DNA from 4 places in the Arthrobacter sp. J156 genome. Region 1 is predicted to be linked to each of the others. Evidence: riboswitches for the same ligand, from Rfam matches in the RefSeq annotation. Region 1 holds a riboswitch; each other region holds the start of a gene.

The links. A riboswitch is a leader RNA that binds a small molecule or an ion and turns the genes downstream of it on or off. The one in region 1 is predicted to bind S-adenosylmethionine.
Region 2: it holds a riboswitch for S-adenosylmethionine, as region 1 does, so the genes downstream of both, sfnG (dimethylsulfone monooxygenase SfnG) here and AC0QR5_RS12035 (flavin reductase family protein) in region 1, are expected to answer to the same signal.
Region 3: it holds a riboswitch for S-adenosylmethionine, as region 1 does, so the genes downstream of both, AC0QR5_RS01835 (bifunctional o-acetylhomoserine/o-acetylserine sulfhydrylase) here and AC0QR5_RS12035 (flavin reductase family protein) in region 1, are expected to answer to the same signal.
Region 4: it holds a riboswitch for S-adenosylmethionine, as region 1 does, so the genes downstream of both, AC0QR5_RS14035 (acyl-CoA dehydrogenase family protein) here and AC0QR5_RS12035 (flavin reductase family protein) in region 1, are expected to answer to the same signal.

Annotation. Positions count from the first base shown of each region.
Region 1 covers NZ_CM149650.1:2,621,007-2,626,765, forward strand. The annotation lists gene dnaB (replicative DNA helicase) at 1-702, opposite strand, end outside; gene AC0QR5_RS12030 (hypothetical protein) at 1,247-1,756, shown strand; gene AC0QR5_RS12035 (flavin reductase family protein) at 1,806-2,312, opposite strand; SAM riboswitch class IV at 2,369-2,485, opposite strand; gene rplI (50S ribosomal protein L9) at 2,629-3,087, opposite strand; gene rpsR (30S ribosomal protein S18) at 3,105-3,344, opposite strand; gene AC0QR5_RS12050 (single-stranded DNA-binding protein) at 3,412-3,996, opposite strand; gene rpsF (30S ribosomal protein S6) at 4,038-4,343, opposite strand; gene AC0QR5_RS12060 (GNAT family N-acetyltransferase) at 4,538-5,101, opposite strand; gene AC0QR5_RS12065 (M18 family aminopeptidase) at 5,168-5,759, opposite strand, start outside.
Region 2 covers NZ_CM149650.1:3,024,267-3,030,025, forward strand. The annotation lists gene AC0QR5_RS13985 (O-acetylhomoserine aminocarboxypropyltransferase/cysteine synthase family protein) at 1-736, opposite strand, end outside; gene sfnG (dimethylsulfone monooxygenase SfnG) at 737-1,933, opposite strand; SAM riboswitch class I at 2,042-2,136, opposite strand; gene AC0QR5_RS13995 (histidine phosphatase family protein) at 2,298-2,849, shown strand; gene AC0QR5_RS14000 (ArsR/SmtB family transcription factor) at 2,881-3,870, opposite strand; gene AC0QR5_RS14005 (hypothetical protein) at 3,963-4,253, shown strand; gene AC0QR5_RS14010 (lipopolysaccharide assembly protein LapA domain-containing protein) at 4,270-4,761, opposite strand; gene AC0QR5_RS14015 (acetate--CoA ligase) at 4,827-5,759, opposite strand, start outside.
Region 3 covers NZ_CM149650.1:389,232-394,990, reverse strand. The annotation lists gene metX (homoserine O-acetyltransferase MetX) at 1-790, opposite strand, end outside; gene AC0QR5_RS01835 (bifunctional o-acetylhomoserine/o-acetylserine sulfhydrylase) at 820-2,169, opposite strand; SAM riboswitch class IV at 2,235-2,352, opposite strand; gene AC0QR5_RS01830 (VOC family protein) at 2,501-3,145, shown strand; gene AC0QR5_RS01825 (CPBP family intramembrane glutamic endopeptidase) at 3,170-3,943, opposite strand; gene tpx (thiol peroxidase) at 4,097-4,594, opposite strand; gene AC0QR5_RS01815 (DeoR/GlpR family DNA-binding transcription regulator) at 4,636-5,469, opposite strand; partial or broken gene AC0QR5_RS01810 (class II fructose-bisphosphate aldolase) at 5,521-5,759, opposite strand, start outside.
Region 4 covers NZ_CM149650.1:3,033,451-3,039,209, reverse strand. The annotation lists gene AC0QR5_RS14055 (NtaA/DmoA family FMN-dependent monooxygenase) at 1-44, opposite strand, end outside; gene AC0QR5_RS14050 (methionine ABC transporter permease) at 128-841, opposite strand; gene AC0QR5_RS14045 (methionine ABC transporter ATP-binding protein) at 834-1,658, opposite strand; gene AC0QR5_RS14040 (LLM class flavin-dependent oxidoreductase) at 1,655-3,076, opposite strand; gene AC0QR5_RS14035 (acyl-CoA dehydrogenase family protein) at 3,195-4,511, opposite strand; SAM riboswitch class I at 4,517-4,613, opposite strand; SAM riboswitch class I at 4,844-4,934, shown strand; gene AC0QR5_RS14030 (ABC transporter ATP-binding protein) at 4,940-5,759, shown strand, end outside.

The DNA.
Region 1 (5,759 bases):
GGCGATGTCGAGCGAGAACACCGACTTTCCGACGGCGGGGCGCGCGGCGACGACGATCATCTGGCCGCCGTGCAGGCCCTGCGTGAGCTCGTCGAGCTCGTAGAGCCCCGTGGGGACGCCCGTCATGCCCTCCCCGCGGCTGCCGGCGGACTCGATCTCGTCCACCGTGCTCTCCATGACGTCCCGCAGCGGCACGTAGTCCTCGGCCGTGCGGCGCTCGGCGACGGCGTAGATCTCCGCTTGCGCCTGGTTGACGATCTCGTCGACCTCGCCGTCGTGGGAATAGCCCATCTGGACGATCTTGGTGCCGGCGTCGACGAGGCGCCGCAGGACGGCGCGCTCGCGGACGATCTCCGCGTAGAAGCCCGCGTTGGCCGCCGTGGGCACGGACTGGATGAGGGTGTGCAGGTAGGCGGGGCCGCCGATGCGGGAGATCTCGCCGCGCTTGGTGAGCAGGTCCGAGACGGTGACCGCGTCGGCGGGCTCGCCGCGGCCGTAGAGGTCGATGATGGCCTCGAAGATCGACTCGTGGGCCGGGCGGTAGAAGTCGATCCCGCGGAGCACCTCCACGCAGTCGGCGATGGCGTCCTTGGAGAGCATCATCCCGCCGAGCACGCTCTGTTCGGCGACGAGGTCCTGCGGCGGGGTGCGCGCGAGGTCGGCGTCCCTCGATCCGCCCTGTTCGGTCTGCGCCAGTGACACGCCGTTCCTTTCGCCCGCTGCCCCGGGGCCGCCGGCGGCGGGCCCATGATGCCCTCCCCAGTATCCCAGCCGCCGCCGCGCGCAGGGAGCGGCATGGACGGCTGTGGATAGTGGTGGAGTGCTGTCACCCTAGCCCCTCTCCCGCCCGTTCCCAAGACAGTTATCCACAGCCCATGTGGAGAAGCTGTGGGAAGAGGGGCCCGTTATGTGCACAGCTTGGGGAGGAAGCTGTGGATGAAATGCCAATTTCAGAATCAATCCGGCTCTGACTAGGTAAAACATCCTCTGCTAGCTGTTGGTGGAAGAAAGTTTGTCATCAACATTCAGGTGCCACTTGCAGGTTTCGTTGGGGAAAACCCTCCGCTGGAACGGCGTTCTCCACAGGTGACCGGCCGGTATCCACAGACACGCCCGGGATCTGTGCACGAACGGCCGGGCGTGTGGTTGTTCCGGGCGTCCCGGCGCTGGGATACTGGGGCATGGCCGATCCCGAAGCCCGTGGGCCCCGTCCCGGGCGGGAATCAACGACGCTGGGAGCCCCGACATGGAACTGATGGCCACGATCCTCATCTGGACGGCGCTGATCGTCGGCGCAGCCGCCCTCATCCGCTGGGTGTTCGTCACGCGGCCCCGCAACGAGCTCAACGAGGCCGACGTCTACATCCAGCGGCTCAATGCGGAGGCCGCGCAACACCAGCTCGACGACGCACGCAAGGCCGACGAGCTCCGCCGGGCCACGACCGAGCGCACGCTCGCCGCCCAGCGCGCGGCACGGGAGCGCAGCGGCCGGCCGGAGGTGCCCACCACGCGCGGACCCGGCATCAGCGCCTCGCGGACCTCGGCCGAGGCGGCTCCGAGCGACCCGACGGCTTTCGGGCGGCGCACGGCGGTCGATCCGACGGCGGCCCCGAGCGCCTCCAACGCCGACTACCAGGCGGTCCTCGAACTCGTGCGGCGGGGCCAGCACATCGCCGCGATCAAGAAGGTCCGCCAGGACACGGGGATCTCGCTGACCGAAGCCAAGCAGTTCATCGACTCGCTCGCGGGGAAGTAGCGCCGGACCGGGAACCGCTTCCCCGACGGGTTCCTCGACGAACCTCGTCCTAGACGAACGTCTCGGAGTGGAGGCGGCGGAACGCCGAGCCGTGGAAGACGAGCGGCGCGTTCGCCCCGTCGTGCGTGGCGTGGCCGTGGACGCGCAGCAGGACGACGGTGTGGTCCCCGGCCGGGATCTCCTGCTCGATGCTGCAGTCAAGCCACAGCGAGGCGTCGTGGAGGAAGAGGGCGCCCTCGTCCGTGGAGTCGAGCCGGAGCCCGGCGAAGCGGTCCCCCGACTTCGAGGCGATCTGCTTGCAGACGCCGTCGTGCCCCTCGCCGAGGATCGAGACGCCGATGCGGGCCGAGTCGCGCAGCTTCGGCCACGTGCGGGAGCTGTTCTGGGCGGAGAACAGGACGAGCGGGGGCTCGAGCGAGACGCCGACGGTGAAGGACGAGGCGACGATCCCCTGCGGCTGGTCGTCGACGATCGCGCACAGCGCGGCGATCCCGGACGGGTGCTGGGCAAAGGCGTTGCGCAGGGTATTGGGGCTGAGGTCCTGGGACAGGGACATGGCTTCCTCCGGTGTGCGGCACACCGGGGCGCGCACCCTCAGGGTGCACCGTCGATGCGCGGTACTTGCCGCACCGGGGCATCCGGCCGGCCGAATCATCACCTGGAGCACCCCACTACCGTGAGAGGGTTGCCGGCCGACGAGCCAGGGCTTGGATGTCGACACTCTTGATTCACCACCAACGCTAGGCACACCCGGACGGGCGGGTCAAAGGTCGGCGCAACATTTCGCAAGGAGGGCCCGAACGCGGAAGGACCCCCGTCCACCAGGGACGGAGGTCCTTCACGGGCTCCGGAGAGGCTCCGGGACCGGGATGCTACTTCTTCTTCGCCGGGACGACCTGCAGGTCGATCGTGGCGGAGACGTCCTCGTGCAGGCGCACGGTGGCCTGGTAGTTGCCGAGCGACTTGATGTGCTCCGGCAGCTCGACCTTGCGCTTGTCGATGGATCCGAGGCCGGCCGACTCGACGGCCTTCGCGACGTCCTCGGCCTTGACGGTGCCGAACAGGCGTCCGGACTCGCCGGCCTTGACGGTCAGCTTGACCGGCTTGCCGGTCAGCGACGCGGCGAGCTGCTGCGCATCCTCGAGGGAGGCAACGGCGCGCGCGGCGCGGGCGGCCTTGATCGACTCGACCTGCTTCTCGCCGCCCTTGGTCCAGGTGATGGCGAAGCCGCGGGGGAGAAGGTAGTTACGGGCGTAACCGTTCTTCACCTCGACGATGTCGCCAGCGGTGCCAAGACCCGTCACTTCGTGGGTCAGAATGAGCTTTGCCATGGTGTGTTTCCCCTTCCCTAGCCGCGGCCAGCGCCGGAGTAAGGCAGCAGGGCAACCTCGCGCGCGTTCTTGATGGCCTGGGCGATCTTGCGCTGCTCCTGGACGGAGACGCCGGTCACGCGACGGGCACGGATCTTTCCGCGGTCGGAGATGAACTTGCGCAGCAAGGCGACGTCCTTGTAGTCGATGACGGTGATGTCAGCGGCCTTCAAGGGATTGGACTTTGGTTTGGGCTTACGGAGTTCAGCCTTAGCCATCGTGGAGCTCCTTTATCAGGTGGAGCCCGCAGAACTGTTCTGCGGGATGGTGGATATATCTAGGTGTTTAGAAGGGCGGTTCGTCGTTGCCCGGGTTGCTGCCCCAGCCGCCGCTGCCGGCGGTCGAGGGAGAGGACCAGGGGTCCTCGGCCGGGGCGTTGTTCCAGCCGCCGGAAGACGCGCCGGAGCCCGCGCCGGCGTTGCCGCCGCCGAAGCCTCCCGCGTTGCCGCCGCCGAATCCGCCGGAGTTTCCTCCGTCGAACCCGCCGCCGCCACCGCCGCCACCGCGCTGGACGCGCTTGACGGTCGCGGAGGCGTACCGCAGCGAGGGGCCGATCTCGTCGACCTCAAGCTCGATCACGGTGCGCTTTTCGCCTTCCTTGGTTTCGTAGGAACGCGACTTCAGCCGGCCCTGGGCGATGACGCGCATGCCCTTGGTCAGCGTCTCGGCGACATTCTCGGCAGCCTCGCGCCACACCGACGCGCGGAGGAACAGCGTTTCGCCGTCCTTCCACTCGTTGCTCTGGCGGTCGAAGGTCCGGGGGGTCGAGGCAATGGTGAAGTTCGCCACTGCGGACCCCGACGGGGTGAAACGAAGTTCCGGGTCGCCGGTGAGATTACCGATGACCGTGATGACGGTCTCGCCTGCCATGGTGCCTCCTCTGGTCGGTTTCTACTGCGGTTCCGCGCAGACTACTCTGCGGAGACCTTCTGGTCTTCCGGGCGGATGATCTTGGTGCGCAGGATCGTCTCGGTGAGAGACAGCTGGCGGTCAAGCTCGGCGGAAGTGGCCGGGGTGGCGGTGAAGTTGACCACGGCGTAGATCGCCTCGGTCTTCTTCTTGATCTCGTAGGCCAGACGACGGCGGCCCCAGATGTCGACGTTGTCGATGGTCCCGCCATCGTTGCGGACGACGTCCAGGAACTTGCCGAGGGTCGGCTCCACGGTACGCTCGTCGACCTCGGGGTCGATCAGTACCATCAGCTCGTAAGCACGCATGTGAACCCACCTCCTTTGGGCTAAACGGTCACGGTCTTTCCGTAACAGGAGGTTCTTTGCGTTGGCTGTCCCGCCGGCCCGCGAACCGGGCACGGCACAAACAGCCTGAACCATCCTACCGGATGCCTCCCGATCCACCCTAAACGCCCGGGCGCCGCCGCGGGACGCCTGTGAGGGGCCTTCCGCAGGGCGCCCTACGCGGCTCCCCCGCCCGCCATCCAGTCCGGCAGCAGCAGTCCCATGCAGACGGCGTCGATCCGCTGCCCGTCGTAGACGAGGGCCGCCCGGCGGAGGCCCTCGACCTCGAACCCGGCCTTCTCGTAGACGCGCTGCGCCCGCGGGTTGAAGGCGTAGACCTCGAGGCCGATCCGGAACAGCTCCGTCTCGGTGAAGGCGTAGCCGAGCAGCGTGCGCAGCGCCGCGGTGCCCAGGCCGCGGTCCCGCCCGCCCGGCCCGATGAGCATGCGCAGGTTGCAGGACTGGTTGGCCGGCTCCCACTCGTTGAGCACGATCTCCCCCACGCAGCCCCCGCCCTCCGCGTCGACGACGGCGAGGTCGAGCCGGTCGGGCTGCGCGGCGCGGCCGCGGTAGCAGGCGGCCGTCGCCTCGTCGATCCGGGGCGAGGCCGCCGCGGCCGCCGCGGAATCGTGCACGGATCCGGTCAGCCGCAGCACCTCGGGGTCGGCGAGCACGGGGCCCATGGCCTCGATGTCCTCGTCCGTGAACGGACGCAGCAGCACGGGCCCGCCGTCGAGCACGGGCTTGTGCGCGAACGCCGTCCCTGCCCGTCCACCATCCGCCGTCCCTTCCCGTCCGCCGCGCCGCTACGCCGCGAAGAAGGCCCGGCAGACCCGGGACAGGCGCAGCGGGTCCTCGACGCCGCACAGCTCGCGCGCGGAGTGCATGGACAACAACGGAATGCCGACGTCGACGGTGCGGATCCCGAGGCGCGTCGCCGTGAGCGGCCCGATCGTGGAGCCGCACGGGATGACGTTGTTGGAGACGAACTCCTGGTAGGGGACCCCGGCGTCGTCGCAGAGCCGGGCCCAGAGGGCGGCCCCGACGGCGTCGGTCGCGTAGCGCTGGTTCGCGTTGATCTTCAGGAGCGGGCCGCCGTTGAGGACCGGGTGGTTCGCCGGATCGTGCCGCTCGGCGTAGTTCGGGTGCACGGCGTGGCCCGCATCGGCCGAGACGCACACGGAGTCCGCGTACGCCCGGTACCGCTGCGCGTCGTCGGCCCCGAGTCCCGCGGAGATCCGCTCGAGCACTTCCTGCAGGAACGGGCCGGCCGCACCGGAACGCGTCGCGGAGCCGACCTCCTCGTGGTCGAACGCGGCGAGGAGCGCGATCCGTTCACCGGGCGCCCCGTCGGCCGCGTGGGCGGCGAGCGCCGCCAGCGAGGCGTGGACGGAGGAG
Region 2 (5,759 bases), 400 kb from region 1:
CGTAGCTCGGCACCGGTTCCGTCATGGTCGGGAACTTCCCGTTGCCCCAGTCGAAGCGGCCGGACTCGACGACGACGCCGCCGAGCGTGGTGCCGTGCCCGCCGAGGAACTTGGTGGCGGAGTGGATGACGATGTCCGCCCCGTGCTCGATGGGGCGCAGGATGTACGGCGGGGTGAGGGTCGAGTCGACGATGAGCGGGATGCCCGCTGCGCGCGCGACCTTCGCGAGGCCCGCCAGGTCCGCGATGTCGCCCGAGGGGTTCGCGACGACCTCGGTGTAGAGGGCCTTGGTGTTCTCCCGGATCGCGGCCGCGAAGTCCGCGGCGTCGTTGCTGTCCACGAACGTGGTGTCCACCCCGAAGCGGCGCAGCGTGACGTCGAGCTGGGTGATGGTGCCGCCGTAGAGCTTCGAGGAGGCCACGATGTGGTCCCCGGCCTGCGTCAGCGCGGCGAAGGTGATGAACTCCGCGGCCATCCCGGAGGACGTCGCCACGGCGCCGATGCCGCCCTCGAGGGACGCGATGCGCTCCTCGAACGCCGCCACGGTGGGGTTGCCGATGCGGGAGTAGATGTTGCCGTACTTCTGCAGGGCGAACAGGTTCGCGGCGTCGTCGGTGTCCTTGAACACGAACGACGTCGACTGGTAGATGGGCACCGCGCGGGCGCCGTGCTCGGCGTCGGGCGTGCCGCCGGCGTGCAGGGCGCGGGTGCGGAATCCGAACTGGTGGTCCGACATCTAGGCGGTGGCTCCTTCGAGGTGGGTTTCCGGCAGCAGCTCCGTGTTGAGCTCGGTGCCGTGGGCTCGGGCGAGGTCCGCCTCTAGCTCGCGGACGATCGGGAGGACCTCGCGGCCGAACGCGCCGAGCTCCTCCTGGAAGTGCAGGTAGCCGGTCAGGAGCAGGTTCACGCCGATCTTCTTGAACGCGATGATCCGCTCGGCGATCTGCTCCGGGGTGCCGATGAGCTGGGTGCGGAAGCCGTCGTTGTACTGGACCAGGTCCTCGAACGTGGAGTCCTCCCACATGCCCTTGCCGTCCTTCGTGGACTGCCCGGCCTCCTTCACGGCGGCGGCGAAGCCCTCGACGGCGGGGCGGTGGGCCTTGTCGATGATCTCGCGCAGCGTGTCCCTGGCTTCCGCCTCGGTGTCGCGGGAGATGACGAAGCCGTTGATGCCGAAGCGCGGCTTGGCGGCCGCGGTGCGCCCCCCGGACTCCGCGGCCTTGAGCACGCCGGCGATGTTGTCCTGGAAGCCCTCGAGCGAGCGGCCGTTGGAGAAGTACCAGTCGGCGGCGTGGCCCGCGGCGGCCTGCGCGGCGGTCGAGTTGCCGCCGAAGAAAATCTCCGGGTGGGCCCGGCCCGGCAGATCCAGCGGCGCCGGGTTCAGGGTGAAGTCCTTGATGTTGTAGTACTGCCCGGAGTGGCTGAAGCCCTGCTGGGTCCACAGGCCACGCAGCACGTTGATGAACTCCTCGGTCCGCACGTAGCGCTCGTCGTGGTCCAGCCACTCGAGGCCGAAGTTCACGAACTCGTCCTTGAGCCAGCCGGAGACGACGTTCACGGCCGAGCGGCCGCCGGAGAGGTGGTCCGCGGTGATGATGAACTTGGCCAGCACGCCCGGGTGCCACATGCCCGGGTGGACGGCCGAGATCACCTTGAGCCGCTCGGTGGCGCCGAGCAGGGCCAGCGAGAAGCTCGTGGCCTCGTGCTGCTTGTCCGCGCCGTAGCTCGCGGCGTAGCGGGTCTGGGTCAGTGCGTACTCGAAGCCGGAGTCCTCCGCGATGCGGGCCAGCTTCTTGTTGTATTCGAACTCCCAGTTGGTGCGCTGCTCGATGGTCGAGACCACGAGCCCACCCGAGACGTTGGGCACCCAGTAGGCGAACTTGAGCGGTGTTTCCAGGTCGGCGACCCGGCTGACGGCGGTGTTCTCGGTCATGTGGGGGACTCCTTCGATCCTTGGTCGGATGGCGTGCGGCGTAGGCGGTTCCCGGGCAACGGCGCACCCTCCGGCGGCGGGCCGTGCGGGGGAAGAAGGCTGGCGCGTTCTCCATCGCTTCTGGCAGGAGCACCGTTCCGGCGGATTCCGGAGGGTTGCTGCGGCGTCATCGATCCAGATCTCTCGGCCGCTCGGGATGGTTGACCTTCAGTGTGTCAGCGAGCCGCCGATCCATCAAAGAATGTTGAGCCGGATTGCGTCGTGCCGGGCGCGGGCCGAAGATCCTGCGACGGCGCGGCGGCCGGGTGCGTCACGGGACGACGGCGGGGCGCGGGCCGGGAGGTCCGCTGGCTACGCTGGGGGCATGGCACAACGCATCGTCCTGGTCCGGCACGGGCAGACCCCGTGGAACTTCGAGGGGCGCCTGCAGGGCCAGGTGGACATCCCGCTCAACGCGGCCGGCCGCGCGCAGGCGCGCCAGGCGGGGCGGCAGCTGGCGGAGGAGTACGACGCCGGATCCTGGGACGCGGTCGTCGCCTCGCCTCTGGGGCGGGCGGCGGAGACCGCCGCGATCATCGCCGCCGAGCTGGGCCTCGAGCCCGGCGAGCCCGAACCGGGCCTCGTGGAGCGCGGCTACGGCGAGGGCGAGGGTGTCGTCGTCACCGGGATGCCGCGCCCCGAGCTGGACGCGCTGCTCTCCACCGCGGAGCCGGAGGCCGAGGTGGTCGAGCGGGGCGTGCGCGCCTTGACCGGCTTGGCCGCCGCCCACCCGGGGCGCGGCCTCGTGGTGGTGGCGCACGGGACGCTCATCCGCCTCGTCGTCGGGCACTTGCAGGGCGCTCCGCAGGCCCGGCTCGAGAACGGCCAGGTCGTGGAGCTCGACCCGGCGTTGCTGCCGGAGCTTGACGCGGTCTGAGGACGCGCGGGGGATCGAGGGTCCCGTCGGGCTACGCCCCGGCGAGGAGCGCCTCGCCGACACCGGCCCTGCGGTAGAACACCTCGCGGCCGGAACGCAGGGGGACGGCCAGCCCGCCCTCGGACATGACCTTGAGGTGGCCGTTGACGGTGCCCGGGGCGAGGTCCAGGGCGCATGCGAGCTGCTTCGTCGTCATCGGGACATCCAGCTGGGCCAGGATCTGCGCCCGTGTGGATCCCAGCAGCCTCGCCAGGGGATCGCCCGGGGCCGCGCCGCTGGACTCCCAGAGCCGGCCCACTCCGCGGGGCGCGTAGGTCAACGTCGGCACGAACGGCGCCGTGTTGAGCACCAGGGTCTCCGGCCAGACGAACGCGTTGGGCACCAGGATCAGGCCGGCCCCGGGTTCAGGCGGATCGATCCCGTCGCAGCCCCGGATGACCTCGAGCCCGCTGGGCGTGCGGACGACGGACGGATGCAGCGTCTTGAACACGTCGCCGATGCCGCCGCGGGCCATCTGGGCCAGCCTCCAGTCGATGTCCTCGAGCAGCAGCGAGCGGAGCCGGGGCCACCAGCGCCGGACAGCCAGCTCCCAATACCACTGGAGTGCTCCGACGGCACGATCGACTGCGGTGTCGACGTCCTCGGCGAGTTCCTCGAGGACGCCACGGGCCCCGGTGTCTTCCTGCCGCCGGAGCAGGGCCGTCAGGTCCCGTTCCCACACGGAGGCCGGGACGGCGGCGACGGCCGTGAGCCCGTCGTGGAAGGTGTCCTGGCGTTCCGGCGTCGGGGTGAGCGAATCGGCCATGAAGCCTGAACGGGGAACGAGTGCGGCGAGGACGCGCAGGTGCCCTTGTGAGGCCGGGTCGTCCGCCGCCGCGAGCGCGCGCCGCGTGCACTCGATCCAGGGGCGGTGGATGGCGGTTCCCTGCTGGAGGGCGCGCAAGCTGGTCACCGTCTCCCACAGGGGAGAGGCCTCGAACCGGATCCGCGTCAGGTCCTCGCTCGTGAGCTTGATGTGCATGGATTCAGCGTATTCCCGGCCGGAACGTCTGACGAGGATTCGGCCAGGACCGAATCGTGGAGCGGGCCGGGCGTCCGGCGGACGCTGGGTCCATGACCACCTTCAGCAGCTCCCGTCGTTCCCCTGTCCCCGTCCATCACGGTGCGGCCGTCGGTCCGGCGACGCCCAGCGGCGGATCCTCCGCGGTCCCGCGTCCCGAGGGCGGGGCGCGCCGCCCGGCACACGCCGTGGACCGCTTCGGCGCGGTCGCCCGCCTCGTTGCGGCCGTGGTCCGGTTCTACCGGGTCAACGCCGTCCGGGCTGCCGCCATAGAATCCGAGCACCTGCGCCTGCGCGAGGACGGCCTCCGCCGGTTCACCGAGGCCTCCGGCGGGCGGCTCTGAGTCCGCGATCGGCGGATCAGCGCTGCTTGAGGGCCTTCCGGCGCTTGCGCCGCTGGGCGCGGAGCGCGATCAGGCGGGCCGCGCCGGCCATCGCCACGACGATGCCGCCGGCGACGGACGCCGCGACCACCGTCAGGCCCATGCTGACCGTGCCCTCCCAGGCGAAGAAACGCAGCGGCGCCGTCGTCTGGTTCTGCGCGACGAAGATGATGAGCAGCACCAGCAGGGCGAGCGCGATGATCGTCGTGGCCCAGATCATGCCCGTGCGCGTCGTCGTCTTGGCGTCGAAGTCGCCGTCGTAGTCGTCCTCGCCGGAGCCGTGCGGATCACGCTCGGCGGGCGGAATGACCTGCGTCGTCTCGGCGTCGTCCACGGGGCGGGTGGCTTCGAGGGCCCCGCTGCCGTCGGCGCCCGGAGTGCCGAGCGTGTCGAAGGGCGCGCCGTCGACCGCGTCGGGGTGCTTGTCCGGGTGGAGCGCGTCGTCGGATCCGGGGTGGGGATTGCTCACGGTGAACCTCGCTTCTGAAGTGTCGTCCGTTCCGAACCTACACCAGCGGGCACCCGCTCCTGCCGCTACCGCCCGGAGCGGCAGATCGCGTCGATCTCCGGAATGCACGGCTCGTTCTGCAGGCTCGTCGTGTCGCCGAGGTCCGTGCCCTCGAACAGCTGCGTGAGCAGCCGGCGCATGATCTTCCCCGAACGGGTCTTCGGCACGTCGGGCACGAACACGATGTCCCGCGGCTTGGCGATCGGCCCGATCTGCTCCGCCACGTGCGCCCGCAGTTCGCGGACGACGGCGGCGCGCGCCTCCTCGCGCCCGTCTCCCGCACCGCCCGGGGCGGGCCGCTCCCCGGAGCCGGGCTCCGGCGTCGTACCCCCTCCCGGGATGAGCGACTTGTCCCGCGGGACCACGAACGCCGTGGCCGCGTGCCCCGTCGTCGGATCCGCCGTCGGGCAGACGCCCGCCTCGACGACGGCCGGGTGGGAGACCAGCGCCGACTCGATCTCGATCGTCGAAAGCAGGTGCCCCGAGACGTTCAGCGCGTCGTCGGTGCGGCCCAGGATCCAGGTGTCGCCATCGTCGTCGAACCGCGCGCCGTCCCCGGCCAGGAACCAGCCCTGCTCCGCGTATTGTTCCCAGTAGGAGGTGTAGTAGCGCTCGGGATTGCCCCACACGGTCCGGGCCATGGCCGGCCCGGTGCGCGTGAGCACGATGTTCCCCTGCCGGCCGGGCGCGGTGCGGGTGCCGGATTCGTCCACGATGTCCGTCGCGACGCCGGGCAGCGCGCGCGTGGCGGAACCCGGCTTGAACGCGGCGTCCGTGGGCCGGGGGGAGAGCACCGTGGCGCCGGACTCGGACTGCCACCACGTGTCCACCATGGGGATCCCCGCCTCCGGGTCCCCCGCCACGAGGGAATCGCGCCCCACCTGGGCGCGCAGCCAGCGCCACGCCTCCGGGTTGACCGCCTCGCCCACCGTCCCGGCCAGACGGATCGTGGACAGGTC
Region 3 (5,759 bases), 1.4 Mb from region 1:
GGCTCTCCCCGGGCTGCGCGGCGCGGCCGAAGCGCGACTCGAGCTCGGGCTCGGAACGGTAGGTGACGTGCGCGATCCGGCGGGCGATGCCGAGCCCGCCGACCGGACCCCGCGCCCCCTGGGCGGTACCGCCCGGGTCGGCCCCGGCGTCGTAGTAGTCCCCGCCGGCGAAGCCGGGATCCAGCCGGATCGCCGCCGACTGCGCCTGGGCGAACGCGATCTGCTCGGCGCTCGCCTGCGCCGTCGCGGCGACCACGACGCAATGCCCGACGCGGTGCGGGAACTCGGCCGCCCACTCGAGGGCGCGCGCGCCACCCATCGAACCGCCGACCACGGCATGCCAGCGGTCGATTCCGAGCTCGTCGGCGAGCCGGGCCTCCAGCCGTACGGAGTCCCGGATCGTCGTGAACGGGAAGCGCGAGCCCCAGGGGACGCCGTCGGCATCGGGCGACGAGGGCCCGGTGCTGCCGTAGCAGCCGCCGACCATGTTGGCGGCGACGACGAAGTACCGCTCCGTGTCGATGGTCCGACCCGGGCCGATGAAGCCGTCCCACCACCCGGGTTCCGCCCCGTCCCCGCGCGCCACGTGGGTGTCCCCCGTCAGGGCGTGCTGCAGCAGGACCGCGTTCGATGCGTCGGCGTTGAGCCTCCCCCACGTCTCGTAGGCGAGGTCCACGGCGGGCAGGAACCCCCCGGTCTCGAAGGCGAAGGCGCCCGTGCGCAGCACGCGCAGGATGCCGTCGCCGGAGGGCACGCCGGACGGGGCGGCCGCCTGGCCGCCCCGTCCGATCGTGCCGCGTGCGGTGTCGACGTCGATGCTCACTTCACCGCTTCGAGGTCGGCGGCCGGAGCGTCGGCGGCGGAGGCCGCCGCGAAGCCGCCCTCCAGGTCCGCGATGATGTCGTCCACGTGCTCGATGCCCACGGCGATCCGGACCAGGCCGGGCGTGACGCCGGCCGAGCGGCGTTCCTGCTCGGTCAGCTGCGCGTGCGTGGTCGACGCCGGGTGGATGGCCAGGGAGCGCACGTCGCCGATGTTGGCGACGTGGGAGTGCAGCTGCAGCCCGTCGATGAAGGCCTGGCCCGCGGCGGCACCGCCGGCCAGTTCGAACGCGATCACGGCTCCCGTGCCGCGCGGACCGTACTTGCGTCCGCGCTCGAACCACGGGCTCGAGGGCAGCCCCGCATAGGCGACCGACACGACGTCGGAACGCGCCTCGAGCCACTCGGCGACCTTCTGGGCGTTGGCGACGTGGCGCTCGACCCGCAGGCTCAGGGTCTCGAGGCCCTGCGCGATCAGGAAGGCGTTGAAGGGCGCCACCGAGGAACCGAGGTCGCGCAGCAACTGCACGCGGGCCTTGAGGATGTAGGCGAGGTTGGCCCCGAGGATCCCGTCCACGCCGAGGTCGCGGGCGAAGACCAGTCCGTTGTAGGACTCGTCCGGGGTGTTGAAGCCCGGGAACCGCTCCGGATCCGCGGCGTAGTCGAAGCGGCCGGCGTCCACGATCACGCCGGCGATCGCCGTGCCGTGGCCGCCGAGGTACTTGGTCGCCGAGTGGATGACGACGTCGGCGCCCCACTCGATCGGGCGGACCAGGTACGGGGTGGACAGCGTGTTGTCCACGAGCAGCGGCACGCCGGCCTCGTGGGCCGCCGCGCTCACGCCCTCGATGTCCAGCACGTCCTGGCGCGGATTGGAGACGACTTCCCCGAAGAAGGCCTTGGTGTTGGGCTTGACGGCGTCGCGCCACAGCCCCAGGTCGTCCGGGTCGGCGACGAAGGTGACTTCGACGCCGAGGCGGGCGAGCGTGTGCTTGAGCAGGTTCTGCGTCCCGCCATAGAGGCTCGGGCTGGCCACGATGTGGTCGCCGGCGCCCGCGACGTTCAGGATCGCGAACGTCGTCGCGGCCTGCCCCGAGGACAGGAGCAGCGCGCCGACGCCGCCCTCGAGGTCCGCGATGCGGTTCTCCACGGCCTCCTGCGTGGGGTTGCCGATGCGCGTGTAGATCGGTTCGAGCTCGGCCAGCGCGAAGCGGGCCGCGGCGCTCTCGGCGCTCGGGAAGACGAACGAGGTGGTCTGGTAGATCGGCAGGGCCCGGGCGCCCGTGGCCGCGTCCGGACTCTGGCCGGCGTGGATCTGGCGCGTCTCGAAGTTCCAGTGGTTGGACATGGTGGCTTCCCTTCCATCGAAGGGCCGTTCCCCCGTCCGGCGGCCGTGCCTGCCGACGGGGTCGTGACCCGCGCTTGCCGGGCATCGGGATTGATGCTCGGCCCGGTCCTCACCCGGGGCACCCCACCGCGAGTGGAGGGTTGCCGGCCAGCAAACCGGGGTTTAGCGCTGGCACTCATGACCTGGGATCCAGTCTGGCCCGGGAGCGGGCGGGGCCGCAAGCGGCGCCGCGCGAATATGACGCGGCGTGAAAGCGGACGCGCCTCCGCGGCCGCCACAAGCAAGGGGAGCCTAAGTCGAGACCCACATCACAAAGTGCCATCATGAACCCATGATGAGGTTGGACCATGTTTCATATGCGTGCGGACAGGACGGTCTGGCGGCCACGGCGGCCAGGATCGAAGAACAGCTGGGGCTTGAATCGGTCAAGGGCGGTGTCCATCCGCGGTTCGGGACGCGGAACGTGATCTTCCCGCTCGAGAACAAGCAGTACCTCGAGGTCGTCGAGGTCCTGAACCATCCGGCCTCGGACAAGGCCCCGTTCGGGCAGGCCGTGAGGGCCCGCTCGGAAATGGGCGGCGGCTGGATGGGCTGGTGCGTGGCGGTGGAGGACCTCGCCCCCTTCGAGGAGCGGCTCGGACGCGCCTCGGTCCCCGGCAATCGCAAGTTCCCCGACGGCCGCGAGCTCACGTGGCAGCAGATCGGCATCAAGGGCCTGATCGCCGACCCGCAGGTGCCCTACATGCTGCGCTGGGACGACGGCACCGAGGAGCTGCACCCCTCCAAGGCGCTGGATCCGGCCGGCCGGATCAGCCGCATCGCGATCGCCGGTTCCGTCGAACGCGTCCGCGAGTGGCTCGGCACGCCGGAGAAGAACCCGCTCGAGGGAGTGGACGTCGAGTGGCAGGCCCCGAACGGCACCCCCGGCATCCTGTCCGTGACCTTCGAGACGCCGAACGGCCCGGTCACCCTCTAGCCCACGGCCCGCAAGGCGGGCCCGCTAGGAACCGATGCCGATCGCGGGCCCCAGGAGCGCGTATCCGACGAACCCGGCCGAGTCCAGGAGCGCGTGGGCGATCACGAGCGGCATGACCCGGCCGTAGCGGTGGTAGAACCAGCCGAAGGCGAGTCCCATGAGGGCGTTGCCGATGAACGGCCCGAACCCCTGGTAGAGGTGGTAGCTGCCGCGGAACAGCGCGCTGGCGACGATGACGGCCCAGGGGCCCCAGCCGATCCGGCGCAACACGTGGAAGAGGAAGCCGACGACGACGACCTCCTCGAGGATCCCGTGGCGCACCGCGGAGAGGACGAGCACGGGGATGGTCCACCAGAACGGATCCAGGGCCGCGGGGACGATCGCCGTGGTGATGCCCAGGGCCCGGCCCGCCGCGTAGACGCCGAGCGTGCCGACGCCGATCGCCCCGAACAGGAGCAGGCCCCAGCCGGCGTCGGGCCACGGGCGGCGGCCATCGAAGCCGAACAGCCGGAAGCCGTTGCGTCCGGCCTGGTGCAGGAAGAAGAAGACGAGCGCGACGGGTACGAGCGAGAAGCCGATGTCGAGGAGCTGGTACGTCAGGTCGAAGTACTGCCGGTCGTTCAGGCTCGTGTTCATGCGCGTCGTCTGCTGCGCGAGCGGCTCCCGGGACAGCTTGTCCAGCAGGTTCACAACGGCGTAGACGGCGGACTGGCCGAGCGAGAGGGCCAGGACCAGAAGCAGCTGGGCCCGCAGCATGTTCCGCTCGGTGCCCACGGCGGGCGGCTCGGGGTGCTTCATGGTCACCCAGCCTACGGCCCCTGCGGCCCCGGGGCGGCACCGAGCTCCCCCCTGCGCCGGAAGCGGTGGCCCCCGGGCACGGAACAGCCCGGCGGCTCCGCGTGGTGGCGCGCTTCCGCCGGGCTGTCCGTGGCCCGTGGCCGGTGGTGCCTGCTAGGCCAGGGCCGCGACCGCGGCGTCGTAGTCCGGTTCCTGGCCGGTCTCGGGGACGAGCTCGGTGTGCAGCACGGTGCGGTCCGCATCCAGGACGACGACGGAGCGCGCGTGCAGGCCCGCCAGCGGGCCGTCGATCAGCGTGGTGCCGTAGTCCTGCCCGAACGCGGAGCGGAAGGTGGAACCGGCCACGACATTCTCGATGCCCTCGGCGCCGCAGAAGCGGGACAGGGCGAACGGCAGGTCGGCGGAGACGCACACGACGGCGGTGTTCTCGAGCGAGGCGGCGAGTTCGTTGAAGCGGCGCACGCTCGCGGCGCAGACGCCCGTGTCGATGCTCGGGAAGATGTTCAGGACGACCCGGCGCCCGGCCAGGTCCTCGCTGCTCAGCGCGGACAGGTCCGCGGCGGTGAGCTCGAAGCCCGGGGCGGTGGTGCCGGCGGTCGGAAGCTCGCCGATGGTCTGGACGGGGGTTCCCCTGAATGCGGTGGTTGCCATGACTCCTGTCTATCACGGACGGCCCGGCGTCACGGTCCGTGCTACGCGCCGCCCTGCGCCGCGTCGGCGGCCGGCCGCTCGTCGTCGGCCGCGTCCTCGGCCACGACGACCTCGTAGCCGGCGCCCTCGAGCAGCGCACGCTGTGCCTCGTCCAGGTCGGCGTCGGTCACGACGTGGCCGAACCGCGCGCCCTCGAGCGAGACGAACGCGCGCCGGCCGATCTTGGAGGAATCCGCGACGACGTAGGCGCGGGCCGCCCGGGCCGCCATGAGCGAGTTGACCGCCGCTTCGGCCTCGTCGTGGACCGTCGGGCCCTCCGCGTCGATCCCGCCGACGCCGATGAAGGCCAGGTCCAGGCTGACGCGCTGCAGCGACTGCTCGGCAAAGGAGCCCACGAGCTCGTACGAGCTGGGGTTGAGCACGCCGCCCGTGGCCATGACCTTGACGTGGCTGCGGACCGCGAGCGTCGTGGCGATGTTGACCGAGTTCGTGACCACCGTGATGCCGGGCTGCCCGGAGGGATCGGCGAGGTCCTCCCGCAGGCCGAGGTGCGTCGCGATCGCGCTGCACGTCGTGCCGCCGGTCAGCCCGATGCTCATCCCCGGTGACACGAGCGAGCCGGCGAAGGCCGCGATCGCCCGCTTGCGTCCGGCCGCCGCGTCCCGCGTGTACTTCCCGGGCAGGTCGAAGGAGAGGGTGTTCGTCGTCGCCCCGCCGTGCGTGCGGGTCAGGAGGCGCTGCGCGGCGAGGGAGTCGAGGTCGCGCCGGGCCGTCGCGGGCGAGATACCGAGCCGATCGACGACGTCGCCGACTTCCAGCTGGCCCTCCTCCGCGAGGAGGTTGAGGATCTCCCTCAGGCGTTCACTGCGTTGCATTCCCGCTCCTTGTCGCTCCCGCGCCCACCGCGCGCCGCCCTAGCAGCATATCTAGCGGGCGGCCGGCACGGCGCGGTCCGCGCCGGCGAAGAGCGTCAGGAGCCGCGCGGCCTCCGCGGACATCGCGCGGCGGCCCTCGGCGAGGTACTTGCGCGAGTCGACGAGTGCCGGGTGGGCGTCGAGGTGCGCGCGGACGGCCTCGGTGAAGAAGCGGTTCAGATGCGTGGAGACGTTGATCTTGCGCATGCCCGCCGCGATGACCGCGGAAATCACCTCGTCGGGACGCCGGA
Region 4 (5,759 bases), 410 kb from region 1:
AAGGCGCTGAGCAGCAGCCGGGGGCGGCGGGACGGTGCGGTCATGTCTCTCCTGGGTGGGGGCGGGGTGTGGGGGGGCTCGGCGCGGGCGTGCCGGGCGCCGTGCCGGGTGGCGTGCCGGTGCGGGGCTAGAGGCGCTTGTCGAGCCGGCGGCCCAGTCGGGTCCCGGCGATCTGCACGAGCTGGACGAGGGCGATCATGAGGATGATCGCCAGGAACATCACGCCTGTCTCGTAGCGGTAGTAGCCGTAGCGGATCGCGAAGTCGCCGATCCCTCCTCCGCCGACGAGCCCGGCCATCGCCGAGTAGCTGATGAAGCTGACCGTCATGATGGTGACGGAGCCGATGAGCGCGGGCTTGGCCTCCACGAGCAGGACGTCGCGGACGATCTGCCCGCGCGTGGCGCCCATCGCCCGCGCGGCCTCGACGACGCCCGTGCCCAGGTGGGTGAGGTTCTGCTCCACGAAACGGGCGAAGTACGGGATCGCGTTGATCGTCAGGGGGACGATCACCGCCGCCGTGCCGATCGTGGTGCCGACGATGAAGCGGGTGACCGGGATGATCGCGATGAGCAGGATGAGGAACGGGAAGGAGCGCATGGTGTTCACGAGCCCGTCGACGATCCGGTGCAGGCGCGGCCGGGGCTTGAGCCCGTGGGGGGACATCGAGTAGAGCCAGATCCCCAGCGGGGTGCCGAAGAGAACGGCGAGGGGGATCGAGACGAGCAGCATGGCGAACGTCTGGCCCATCGCGACGCCGATCTCGGGCAGGAGCTCGACGATGCGGGAGAGGTCGATCCCGGTGGTGTTGGCCGTCGCGGCGGCGAGGACGGGGCTAGGCATGGGAGAGCTCCTCGGTGGCGTTCGGTCCGGCGGCGCGCTGCGCAGGATTCCCGCGCGGGGCGCGGTCCAGCTGGATGTCGTCGGAGATCAGGTAGCGGCCGATCGCGGTGGCCGGCTCGAAGCCGGGCCGCTCCAGCTCGGCCAGGTCGAAGCGCTCCACGAGCCGCCCGTCCTCCATCACCGCGACGTTGTCCGCGATGGCCTTGATGACGTTCATCTCGTGGGTGACGATCACGGTGGTGATGCCGAGCTGCGCGTTGATGTCGGAGAGGTACTGCAGCACGGAGGCGGTGGTGCGGGGGTCGACGGCGGAGGTCGGCTCGTCGCAGAGCAGCACCTTCGGCTCGGTGGCCAGGGCGCGGGCGATCGCGACGCGCTGCTTCTGGCCGCCGGAGAGCCGGGCCGGGTAGGAGCCCGCCTTGTCGGCGATGTCCACGATCGCGAGGGCCTCCTGGGCGCGGCGCGTGCGCTCCTTCTTGCCCACTCCGGCGAACTTCAGGCCCAGCTCCACGTTCTGCAGGGCGGTGCGGTTGTTCAGCAGGTTGAAGTGCTGGAAGATCATGCCGATCTGGTGCCGTGCGCGGCGCAGCTCCTCGTCCCCCAGCGCGGTCAGTTCCGTCCCGTCGACGACGACCCGACCGGAGGTGGGCCGTTCGAGCAGGTTGATGTTGCGCAGCAGCGTGGACTTGCCGGCGCCGGAGAAGCCGATGATCCCCTGGATGGATCCTCGGGGGATCTCGAGGGAGACGCGGTCGACGGCGGTGAAGTCGGCGTCGCCGGTCGTGAAGACCGTGGAGACGTCGTGGAGGCTGATCATCGGGTGCTCCTTGACTGATCGGGGGACGCCGCGGCGGGCGCGAGGCGGTACCTGGCTCCCCGGTGGGTGTCCTTGAGGCGGTCGCCGGCACCGAAGAGCTTGTTGCGCAACGTGCCGGGGGCGTATTCGGTGGGGTAGGCGCCGCGGGCCTGCAGCTCGGGCACCACGAACTCGACGACGTCCTCGAAGCTGCCGGGCGTGATCGCGTAGGCGAGGTTGAAGCCGTCGACGTCGGTCTCGTCGACCCAGGAGATCAGCTCCTCGGCCACCGAGGCCCCGGAGCCGACGATCCGCGGACCCATGCCGCCGATCCCGGCGAACGCCGCGAGGTCGCGGACCGTCCACGCGCTGCCGTCGTCCTTGCGCGCCTGCTGGAAGTTCGCGACGGCGGACTGGATCGCGTTCGACTCCACGTCCCCGATCGGGGAATCCAGCTCGTAGCGGGACAAATCGATCCCGAGCCAGCCGGAGAGCAGGACGAGGGCCCCCTCGTCGGAGGCGTAGGACTGGTACTCGTCGTGCTTGGCCCGGGCCTCGGCGTCCGTGGCGGCGGTGATGACGGTGAGCATCGTGTAGATCCGCACGTCGTGGCGGTCCCTGCCCGCGGCCTCGACGGCGTCGCGGATGCGGGCCACGGAGGCGCGCAGCAGCTCCTTGGTGGGCGCCCCCACGAAGACGGCCTCGGCGTTTCCGGCCGCGAACCCGATGCCCCGCGGGGAGGCCCCGGCCTGGTAGACGACGGGGACGCGCTGCGGGCTCGGCTCGGTGATCGCGATGCCCGGGACCTTGAAGAAGCGGCCCTCGTGCCGGATCGGATGGACCTTGGAGGGATCCGTGAAGACGCCCGCCGCGCGGTCGCGGACCACGGCGTCGTCCTCCCACGAGCCCTCGAGCAGCTTGTAGACGACCTCGAGGTACTCGTCCGCGTGGTCGTAGCGGGCATCGTGCTCGAGCTGGTCCTCCTGGCCCATGTTGCGCGCGGCCGAGGGCAGGTAGCCGGTGACGACGTTCCATCCCACGCGGCCGCCCGTGAGGTGGTCCAGTGTCGCGAGCCGGCGGGAGAACGGGTACGGGTGCTCGTAGGCGGTGCCCGCGGTGACGCCGAAGCCGAGGTGCTCGGTGACGAGGGCCATCGCGGAGACCAGCAGGAACGGGTCGTTGACGGGGACCTGCGTGCCCTGCCGCAGCGCCGCCTCGTCCGAGGCCCCGTAGACGTCGTAGGTGCCCAGGACGTCCGCGATGAACACACCGTCGAAGAGGCCCTTCTCCAGGGTCTTGGCGAGGTCTGCCCAGTAGCGCAGGGTGTTGTACTCGGCCGAGCGGTCCTGCGGGTGGCGCCACAGGCCCGGGGACTGGTGGCCCACGCAGTTCATGTCGAAGGCGTTGAAGCGGACGTGTCGGCGTTGCGGAATGCTCATGGGGTCCTCCTGGACGGGTCCGTCCCGGCGGTGCCGGACGGGACGGGTTCTGCGGACGGGGGCGCCGACGGGGCGGCGCGGAGGGCCGCGGGCGGCGCTGACGGTGGCATGCGGCGTCCTACGCGTAGCGGACCGGGACGTCGCCGACGGACTCGAACCACGCCGGCGCGGTGCCGTTGACCTCGTAGTCCCCGACGATGCGGGCCTTGTAGATGGCGGGATTGTGGGTGGCGATGGTCCGGGCGTTGCGCCAGTGCCGGTCCAGGTTGCAGCCGGCGGCCGTCGAGGACGCGCCGAGCCCGTCGAAGAGCTTGGACGCCGAGGACAGGACGATCGGCTGGACCACGGTCTGGGCCCGATCCGCGACGAGCTCGCAGACCGCGAAGCGCTCCTCGGGGCGCAGCCCCGGATCGGCGAGGACGGCCTCGACCTCCTGGACGGCGGCGACGACGACGGAGTCCACGGCGAAAGCGTTCGCCGAGATCTCCCCGATCACCTGCAGGACCTGCGGCTCCCGCCGCGGCGGCACGCCCGTCCCCGTGCTGAACGCGCGCGTGCGGGCCTGCACGGCCGAGCGGGCGTCGGCGAGCGCGGCGCGGCAGATGCCGGCCTGGACGGCGAGCAGGACCAGCTGGAACACGGCGGACTCGGGGTGGGCGGCCAGGTCCTCGGGGCCGAGCAGGGTGTCGACGGGGACGTCCTCGAAGTGGGTCGAGCCGGTGCCCGTGAGCTGCTGGCCGAAGCCGTCCCAGTCGTCGAAGATCTTCACGCCCGAGTGCTGGGTCGAGACGATCCCGACGTGCCGCCCCTCCGCGGACGGATGCGAGGCGGCGACGGCGACCCAGTCGGCGAAGATCGTTCCGGTGCAGTAGTACTTCTTCCCGCTGATCCGCAGCCGCCCCTCGCCGGCCTCGGCGAAGACGGTGTTGTGCCCGCCGAGGGGGTTGCCGCCGCGCTCGGTGTAGGCGTTGCCGACGAGCTGGCCGGCCGTGAAGCGCGCGAACCAGCGCTCCCGCACGGCCTCGTCGGGATGCTTCAGGACGAGCTCGGTGAAGCCGATGTGCGCGCGCAGCAGGTGCGCGACCTGGGAGTCGGCCTCCGCGAGCTCGATCAGCAGGCGGAACGTGTCCGTCAGCGAGGCCCCGTGGCCGCCGTGCTCCCGCGGGACGCGCAAGGCGCCGAAGCGGGCCCGGTTGAGCCAGCCCACCTGCTCGAACGGCAGGATGCGCTGGGCGTCCCGCTGGGCGGCTCCCGCGGCGATCTCCGCGAACACGGGGCGGAACTGCGCCGCGAGCTCCTCGTAGGCCTCCCCCACGGGGACGCCCGGCGTGAGCTTGAGCAGGTGGCGCGGTTGCGGCGCGGATTCGTCGACGGGCAGGCCCTCGGCGACGTGGACGGTGTCGAAGGCGTCGGTGGTCCCGGGCAAAGAAGTCATGGCGATCTCCATCGGTCCTGGCGGTAGCACCTTCCTCCCGTTCCCGGGAAGGGGTTGCTGCGGCGTCACGGAGCCAGATCTCTCGGCCGCTCTGGATGGTTTGTTGCGTCCATTCTGGACACGATCGCGGCCCGGACGCGAACGCGACGGCCTCCGGACCGGCCCGCCCGGGGCGCCGAGCACGGCGAACGGATCGAACATCAGGGCGGGGAAACCGCCAAACAACGCGGATTCTTCACCGACCGACCTCCTCGGACGGACCCCGCGAAACAATTCGCAACGAAGACGCCATTCTTTGCCGCGCCGCCGTCATGTGACGTTCACTGGAAGGGCAACCATCCAGAGCGGCCGAGAGATCTGGCTCGACGACGCCGCAGCAACCACCCCGACCGGGACCGGTGCTACCGCCAGGACCGATGGAGATGATCATGACCGCTGCACCCGCCCCCACGACCGCCGGGCCCGCACGCCTTGTGGCGCCGGAGTCCCCGGGCCCGACCGGACGCCCCGGGACGCCTCGGACCGCCGCCGGGGCCGCGCTGCCCGTCGCCTTCGAGGCCCTCACCCGCTCGTTCGGCTCCGGCGACTCCGCGCGCACCGTCCTGGCCGGCATCGACTTCGAGGTCGCCGCGGGCGAGGTCCTGGCGATCCTCGGCCCCTCCGGCTGCGGCAAGTCGACCCTGCTGCGCGCCGTCGCCGGGCTCGACGCTCCCACCTCCGGGCGCGTGGCGATCGGCACGGAGCCGGTCAACGGCCTCGACGAGCGCACCGCCGTCGCCTTCCAGGAACCCCGGCTCCTGCCGTGGCAGTCGGTCCGCGCCAACGTCGAGCTCGGGCTGCCGCGCGGCACGTCGAAGGCGGAGGCCGCCCAGCGCGTCGACGAACTGCTCGAGCTCGTCGAGCTCGGACCCTACGCCGGCCACCGTCCGCGCGAGATCTCCGGGGGCATGGCGCAGCGCACCTCGCTGGCCCGCGCGCTCGCCCGCCGCCCCGGCGTCCTGCTCCTCGACGAGCCGTTCGGCGCCCTCGACGCCCTGACCCGGCTCAAGATGCAGGACCTGCTCCTGGACATCCACCGCGCCCACCCGGCCACCGTCCTGCTCGTCACCCACGACGTCGACGAGGCCCTCCAGCTGGCCGACCGGATCCTGGTGCTCGGCCCCACCGGGAGCGGCCAGGGAGCGGGAATCGCCCAGGTCCTCGAGGTCCCCGGCGAGCGCCCGCGGGACCGCGCCTCGGCCGAGCTCG